3 regions of the Janthinobacterium sp. GW821-FHT03A03 genome follow, and region 2 is predicted to be linked to each of the others. Evidence: predicted binding sites of a transcription regulator. Region 2 holds the regulator's gene; each other region holds the start of a gene.
What was found. Region 2 encodes HrcA, which represses chaperone genes, less so after heat shock. Its sites were predicted from a motif close to TTAGCACTCNNNNNNNNNGAGTGCTAA; they were not measured.

Region 1 (2,251 bases), on a different contig from region 2:
ACCATGCTCGACAACGTGCGTCCCATGTCGGAGCAGATGTCGGTCGACCCGGAAATCAGCGTCTTCCTGAAAATCGACACGCCGCGCGAGCAGGCCGTGGCCCTGGCCGGCGCCATGCGCAAGATCGTGCGCGAGCAAAAGGCGAAGATCGTCTTCATCCCGCGCGAACAGGCGCTCGACACCCTGAAAAACAAGAACGGCCTGGCCGACGTGCTGAGCACCCTGGGCGACAATCCCCTGCCCGACAGCTATGTGCTGAAACTCGACGCCTTCAGCAGCGCCAGCGAAGCGCAGGACGTCGACGCCGTGGCGGAACAGCTGCGCCACCTGCCCGGCGTGGAATCGGCGCAAGTCGATTCGGCCTGGGTCAAGCGCCTGGCGGCCCTGCTGGGCGTGCTGCGCCTGGTGCTGCTGCTGCTGGCGATCACCCTGGGCGTGGCCGTCATCGCCGTGGTCTTCAATACCATCCGCCTGCAAGTGATGCAGCAGCGCGATGAAATCAGCATCTCGAAACTGATCGGCGCAACCGACACCTTCATCCACCGCCCCTTCTATTACACGGGCGCCCTGCTGGGCCTGTGCGCCGGCGCGCTGGCCCTGGGCGCCGTGGCGCTGGCCTTGCAGCCGCTCAATACCGCGATTGCCGAGTTTGCCCGCCTGTACGCGTCCGAATTCCAGCTGGTGCCGCTGGCGCCGCTGTCGATGGCCGGCCTGCTGGCCGTCAGCGCGGGCCTGGGCCTGACCGGCGCCTTCCTCTGCGTGCAGCGCCATCTGGCGCGCCTGAACTGACCTTCCCTCCCATGGCGGCGCCACGCGCGCCGCCATTCCTCACTGCCCCTTGTTTTTTTGACACTCACCCCATACTGCTGTTATCTTGATATTAAGCAAGTATTCTTAAGGTTCGCTTCAGCTTGCGGCCGTAGACTATGTATGTTGTCGCTGGGAAGCAAGAAAAGGGCGCGCATGGCAGTGCCGATGCGGCCCGGCGCGATGTTTTAGATTACATATCAGTCATTAAAACCCCATAGCATATAGGCTATCAGAGCGATTAAATGTGCTGATTGGCACTCTCAAGCAGAGAGTGCTAATATATGGACATACCCAGGCAGGATCGCCATGAGCGCCAGATATAGATGGTGCCGCGAACTGCAAAGTGCAAGACCGGATACGCAAGAACGAACTAAAAACGGGCCCTGTCGTGTGACATGGCCAACTGGAACAAAGCAAGACTACGAGGGAGAAAACATGACTATGATGTCCGCAACGTCCGCATTGGTTCCGACCAAGAATAACGCGCTGGGCCTCGGGTTCACCGGCAATCTGGGCAATATCGACGCCTATATTTCGGCCGTGAACCGTCTGCCCATGTTGACCCACGCCGAAGAAATGTCGCTGGCGAAACGCCTGCGCGAAAAAAATGACCTGGCCGCCGCGCAAGAGCTGGTGCTGTCGCACCTGCGCCTGGTGGTCTCGATTGCCCGCGGCTACCTGGGCTATGGCTTGCCGCATGCCGACCTGATTCAGGAAGGCAATATCGGCCTGATGAAAGCCGTGAAACGTTTCGACCCTGACCAGGGCGTGCGCCTGGTGTCGTACGCCATGCACTGGGTGAAAGCCGAGATGCACGAGTACATCCTGAAAAACTGGCGCCTGGTCAAAGTGGCGACGACGAAGGCGCAGCGCAAGCTGTTCTTCAACCTGCGCAGCCACAAGACGGGCCTCGATGCGATGACGCCGAAGCAGATCGACGCGCTGGCCAAGCTGCTCGACGTGAAGCGCGAAGAAGTGATCGAGATGGAAACGCGCTTGAGCGGCCGCGACATCGCCCTGGAGTCGCCGACCGACGATGAGGACGACAAGTTTTCGCCGATCGCCTACCTGTCGTCGGAGCAAAGCGAGCCGACCAAGGTGCTGGAAGCGGAGCAAGTGACGCGCCTGCAATCGGAAGGCCTGGAAACGGCCTTGAGCAAGCTGGACGACCGTTCGCGCCGCATCATCGAAGCGCGCTGGCTGGCCAACGACGACGGTTCCGGCGCCACCCTGCACACCCTGGCAGAAGAGTTCGGCGTATCGGCCGAACGCATCCGCCAGATCGAAGTGGCGGCGCTGAAAAAAATGAAGGGCGCGCTGGCCGCTTACGTGTAACAGCAAGCCAGAGCCGCAGTAAAAAGGCGCCGCAAGGCGCCTTTTAGTTTTGAACTTTGATATTTATCAACAGATAAACATTGTCGACCGTTAAGCTGCAGCCAGG
Region 2 (2,251 bases):
GGCACGACTTCCTTGCCCTCTTTCTGGGTAATGGCGGGCTTTTCGCCGAGGATGCCACGGCTGGCGCAACCAGACGCCACCAGCGCGACACAGACCATGCCTGCCACGACTGGGGCTCGAAATGAAAGACGGTGCCAGAGAGATGGCAATACAGCCGGTGTTACGCGCATAAATGACCTCAATTGAATGAACAAAACGCCAGGAGTGACCGGCCCGCCAAAAAATGCATATTTTGGCACTCCCCGACAAAACGCTATATGATAAAGCACCTGACCCACATACGAGCAACAAACATGAGTAACAATCCTAGTGATCTCAAGGCAAGCGGCCTGAAAGCGACCCTGCCACGGCTGAAGATACTCGATATCTTCCAGAGTAGCCCGGTACGCCACCTGACAGCGGAAGATGTCTACAAAATTCTGCTGGCCGACAATATGGATGTCGGTTTGGCAACTGTCTACCGTGTCCTGACGCAATTCGAACAGGCAGGCTTGCTCAACCGCAACCATTTTGAAACCGGCAAGGCCATCTTCGAGCTCAACGAAGGTTCCCACCACGACCACCTGGTTTGCCTCGATTGTGGCCGGGTCGAAGAATTCTTCGACGAAGACATCGAAATCCGCCAGCAAAAAGTGGCCGAAGAGCGCGGCTTCAAGATCGCCGAACACGCCTTGGCTATCTACGGCAACTGCATCAAGACGGCCTGCCCGCACAAATCCGCCTGATACGAGCCGGCCGTTTCCGCAAGGGAACGGCCGGCCTGACGTTCAATGATGACTGAGTGCGTTGGACAGTAATTTCGCCGTGATATCGACTATCGGAATGACGCGCTCGTAAGCCATGCGCGTCGGTCCGATCACTCCCAGCGTTCCCACGATCTTGCCGTTGACTTCATACGGCGCCGTCACCACGCTCATCTCATCCATCGGCACCAGGTTCGACTCGCCGCCGATGAAAATCTGCACGCCCGTCGCCTTGCTCGACACGTCGAGCAGCTGCATCAGGCCCGTTTTTTGCTCGAACATGTCGAACATCTGGCGCAGCGAGTGCATATTCGATGACAAATCGCTCACGCTGAGCAAGTTGCGCTCGCCGGAAATCACCATATCGTCGCTATGATCGGCCATCGCTTCGCTGCCCGCCTCCACGGCCGCCTGCATCAGGCTGCCCATATCGTCGCGCAGCTGGCGCAACTCGCCCTGCAGGCGCACGCGCACGGCGTCAAACGACAGGCCGCCATAGTTCTGGTTGATGTAATTGGCCGATTGCACCAGTTGCGCCGGCGTATAGTCCGCCTCCGTCAGCAATAAACGGTTCTGCACGTCGCCACCGGGGGCGACGATGACGAGCAGGATGCGTTTTTCGGACAGGCGCAGGAATTCGATTTGCTGGAACACGGATTCGCGGCGCGGGCTGAGCACGACGCCGGCAAATTGCGACAGCGACGACAGCATCTGCGCCGCATTGGCGATGGTTTTTTGCGGCTGCGGCGTCTGCAGGCGCAGGCGCGACTCCACCAGGTGTTCATCGAGATGCTTGACCGTCAGCAAGGTGTCGACAAAGATGCGGTAGCCGCGCGGCGTGGGGATGCGTCCGGCCGAGGTATGGGGACTGGCCACATAACCGAGCTCTTCCAGATCGGCCATGATGTTGCGGATCGTGGCCGGCGACAGGTCGAGACCGGAAATTTTCGACAAGGCGCGCGAACCGACCGGCAGGCCGTCGGCGATATAGCGCTCGACCAGGGCTTTCAGCAGTGTTTGGGCACGTGTATCGAGTTGCATGGTGTGTAGTTAAGCAAGGTACTGTGACGCAAACGGCAACGAAGGCGGCCAAACGTGCGTCAACAGCGTCTATTATGCACGTTCGCCCGGTCAGCGGCGATCAATCTTCCAGTTGCCTTTGCAGCCACAGCAGCAATTCATCAAAGTTCGCGCAGATGGCGTCCGGCTGCACGCCAGCCGCCAGGTGCGCGTCGCTGCCCTTGCGGTTCATCCAGACGGCGCGCATGCCCGCCCCCTGCGCCCCCGTCACGTCGAAATACAGGTCGTCGCCCACGTACACGGCTTCGTGCGGCGCCACGCCCAGCGCGGCGCAACCGGCCAGGAAGATGCTGGCATCGGGCTTGGCCACGCCGAAATCGCTGGCGGCGATGGACACCTTGAAATGCTGCGCCAGGCCGATAATTTCAAGGTCCGCGTTGCCATTCGAGATGGAGCCGACCAGCATGCGCTGGCGCAGCCAGGCCAAG
Region 3 (2,251 bases), 750 kb from region 2:
CACGCATCCGCCAGCGCCGCGATGGCAGCGTTTTACTCGTCGACGTAATCGGGTTCGATATCGAGTCCGCCATAGCGGTTTTCGCAAGAGCGGCGCGTCAGCGTCTGTTGGCCGCCCTTGCCGTCAAGCACCATCGTCAAGTCGCGGCAAGTACGGTGGTAACTGCCAGGTTTGGCGTCCGTCCGCGAAGGCGTCAGGCGCACTGCCAGCGGCGCCGCATTACCCAAGCCTTTGTTGCTCCACTGGCGCGTCTTGCCATCCTCTTCATCTTTCAAGGTGCGCACGGCGGCCGTCAGCAAGGATTTCTGTTCCTTTGCATTCAGCTTGGCGACCGTCACGTCGGACAGGAAGGGCGGATACACGACGGGCGCCGGGTCCTTGCCCTGCACATCCCAACGGCCGCTGTTCTGCGAACAGGTGCGGCGACTCAGGTCCTGCGACTTGTCGCCCGCCGTGACGACGAATTTCAGGTCGCGGCAGATGTGCGCCTTCAGGCTGTGTTCCGTCATGCCGGAGTTGCTGAAGTTATATGTGACCTTCACCCGCACGCCGCTGTCGCCGCCGTTGTCCCACACGTGCGCTTCCTGGTCGTCGTCATCCTTGTTGAGGTCATTGAACAGCTCATTGAGCAGCATGTCCTTTTCCAGCGGCGTCAGGGTCGCCACGGTGATTTCGTCGAGAATGGTGGGCGTTTGCGCGGCGGCATGGCCCAGGCAGGCGAGGCCGATGGCGGCGGCGCCCAGCAGGCGCAGGGCGGAACGGGAAAGTGTCAATGGCATGGTGTGCTTTCTGGCGCAGATGGCGATATTGATATGCAATTGCAATCATCTTATCAAAGTTCATAGCAAAACCCTGTTTCCTGTGCGTACAGGAACGCCCCTCCCCTGGCGGGCATGCTAGAGTCGCGCCTGTTGCTGACGCCCGGGAAGTTGGCTTGCGCCAGCGCAAACCCTGCGTAAATGCAGGCTGCGCAGAACGTGTATGCATATCTTCCCGGTGAATAAGCCCTTGAATAAGCCCCCTACCGTCCCTATAATTAGCACTCGTTAGTAGAGAGTGCTAACAAACTCTTTCGTAGCAATCCTCAGGACATGATGGTGTATGCCGGGCAACAGCAGGGAACGCTACGCGGCGGGCGACGCCGCGATGCACCACTGCCCAGCGCCGGCATGCACACGATGACATGGGGTTTGCTTGACCGTTGCGGGCTGCTTTCAACGGCGGTCACTGACTGCACGCCTGGCGCTGTGCCAGGCATGTATTCATTTAGCAACACCTATCCATTGAACTTTAAGGAGTTTTGTATGAATCTGCGCCCATTGAACGATCGCGTCATCGTCAAACGCCTCGACCAGGAAACCAAGACTGCGTCCGGCCTCATCATTCCTGATGCAGCTGCTGAAAAACCGGATCAAGGCGAAGTCCTTGCCGTAGGCAATGGCAAGATTCTCGACGACGGCAAAGTCCGTCCTCTGGATGTCAAAGTGGGCGACCGCGTCCTGTTCGGCAAGTACGCCGGCCAAACCGTCAAAGTTGACGGCGATGAGCTGCTGGTCATGCGCGAAGAAGACATCATGGCGATCGTCGTCAAGTAATTGTTTCCACGTTGTAGACAGATACATCCCGAAACTCAGGAGAATTGAACATGGCAGCTAAAGAAGTAGTATTCGGCGACGCAGCGCGCGCCAAGATGGTCGAAGGCGTTAACATCCTCGCCAACGCAGTCAAAGTCACCTTGGGCCCGAAAGGCCGCAACGTCGTGCTGGAGCGCTCGTTCGGCGCCCCTACCGTCACCAAGGATGGTGTGTCGGTAGCGAAAGAAGTTGAACTCAAAGACAAGCTCATGAACATGGGCGCGCAAATGGTCAAGGAAGTTGCTTCCCGCACCAGCGACAACGCCGGCGACGGCACTACCACCGCCACCGTGCTGGCACAAGCCATCGTGCGCGAAGGCATGAAGTTCGTTGCCGCCGGCATGAACCCGATGGACCTGAAGCGCGGTATCGACAAGGCAGTTGCTGCCACCGTCGAAGAACTGGCGAAAATCGCCCGTCCTTGCACCACGACCAAGGAAATCGCCCAGGTTGGCGCGATCTCGGCCAACTCCGACTACTCGATCGGCGAGCGCATCGCTGAAGCGATGGAAAAAGTCGGCAAGGAAGGCGTCATCACCGTCGAAGACGGCAAGTCGCTGAACGACGAGCTGGACATCGTTGAAGGCATGCAGTTCGACCGCGGCTACCTGTCGCCG

Region 1: rpoH (RNA polymerase sigma factor RpoH) is a predicted target of HrcA. The motif match lies at 1,062-1,088, and genes of this name have one in related genera.
Region 3: groES (co-chaperone GroES) is a predicted target of HrcA. The motif match lies at 1,037-1,063, and genes of this name have one in related genera.

Annotation. Positions count from the first base shown of each region.
Region 1 is NZ_JBWKUZ010000012.1:77,585-79,835, reverse strand. It holds gene ftsX (permease-like cell division protein FtsX) at 1-789, shown strand, start outside; gene rpoH (RNA polymerase sigma factor RpoH) at 1,252-2,145, shown strand; gene AC07VI_RS20150 (hypothetical protein) at 2,236-2,251, opposite strand, start outside.
Region 2 is NZ_JBWKUZ010000001.1:1,285,323-1,287,573, forward strand. It holds gene AC07VI_RS05950 (outer membrane protein assembly factor BamE) at 1-194, opposite strand, end outside; gene fur (ferric iron uptake transcriptional regulator) at 294-725, shown strand; gene hrcA (heat-inducible transcriptional repressor HrcA) at 768-1,784, opposite strand; gene AC07VI_RS05965 (HAD family hydrolase) at 1,885-2,251, opposite strand, start outside.
Region 3 is NZ_JBWKUZ010000001.1:530,677-532,927, forward strand. It holds gene AC07VI_RS02435 (hypothetical protein) at 33-779, opposite strand; gene groES (co-chaperone GroES) at 1,305-1,595, shown strand; gene groL (chaperonin GroEL) at 1,646-2,251, shown strand, end outside.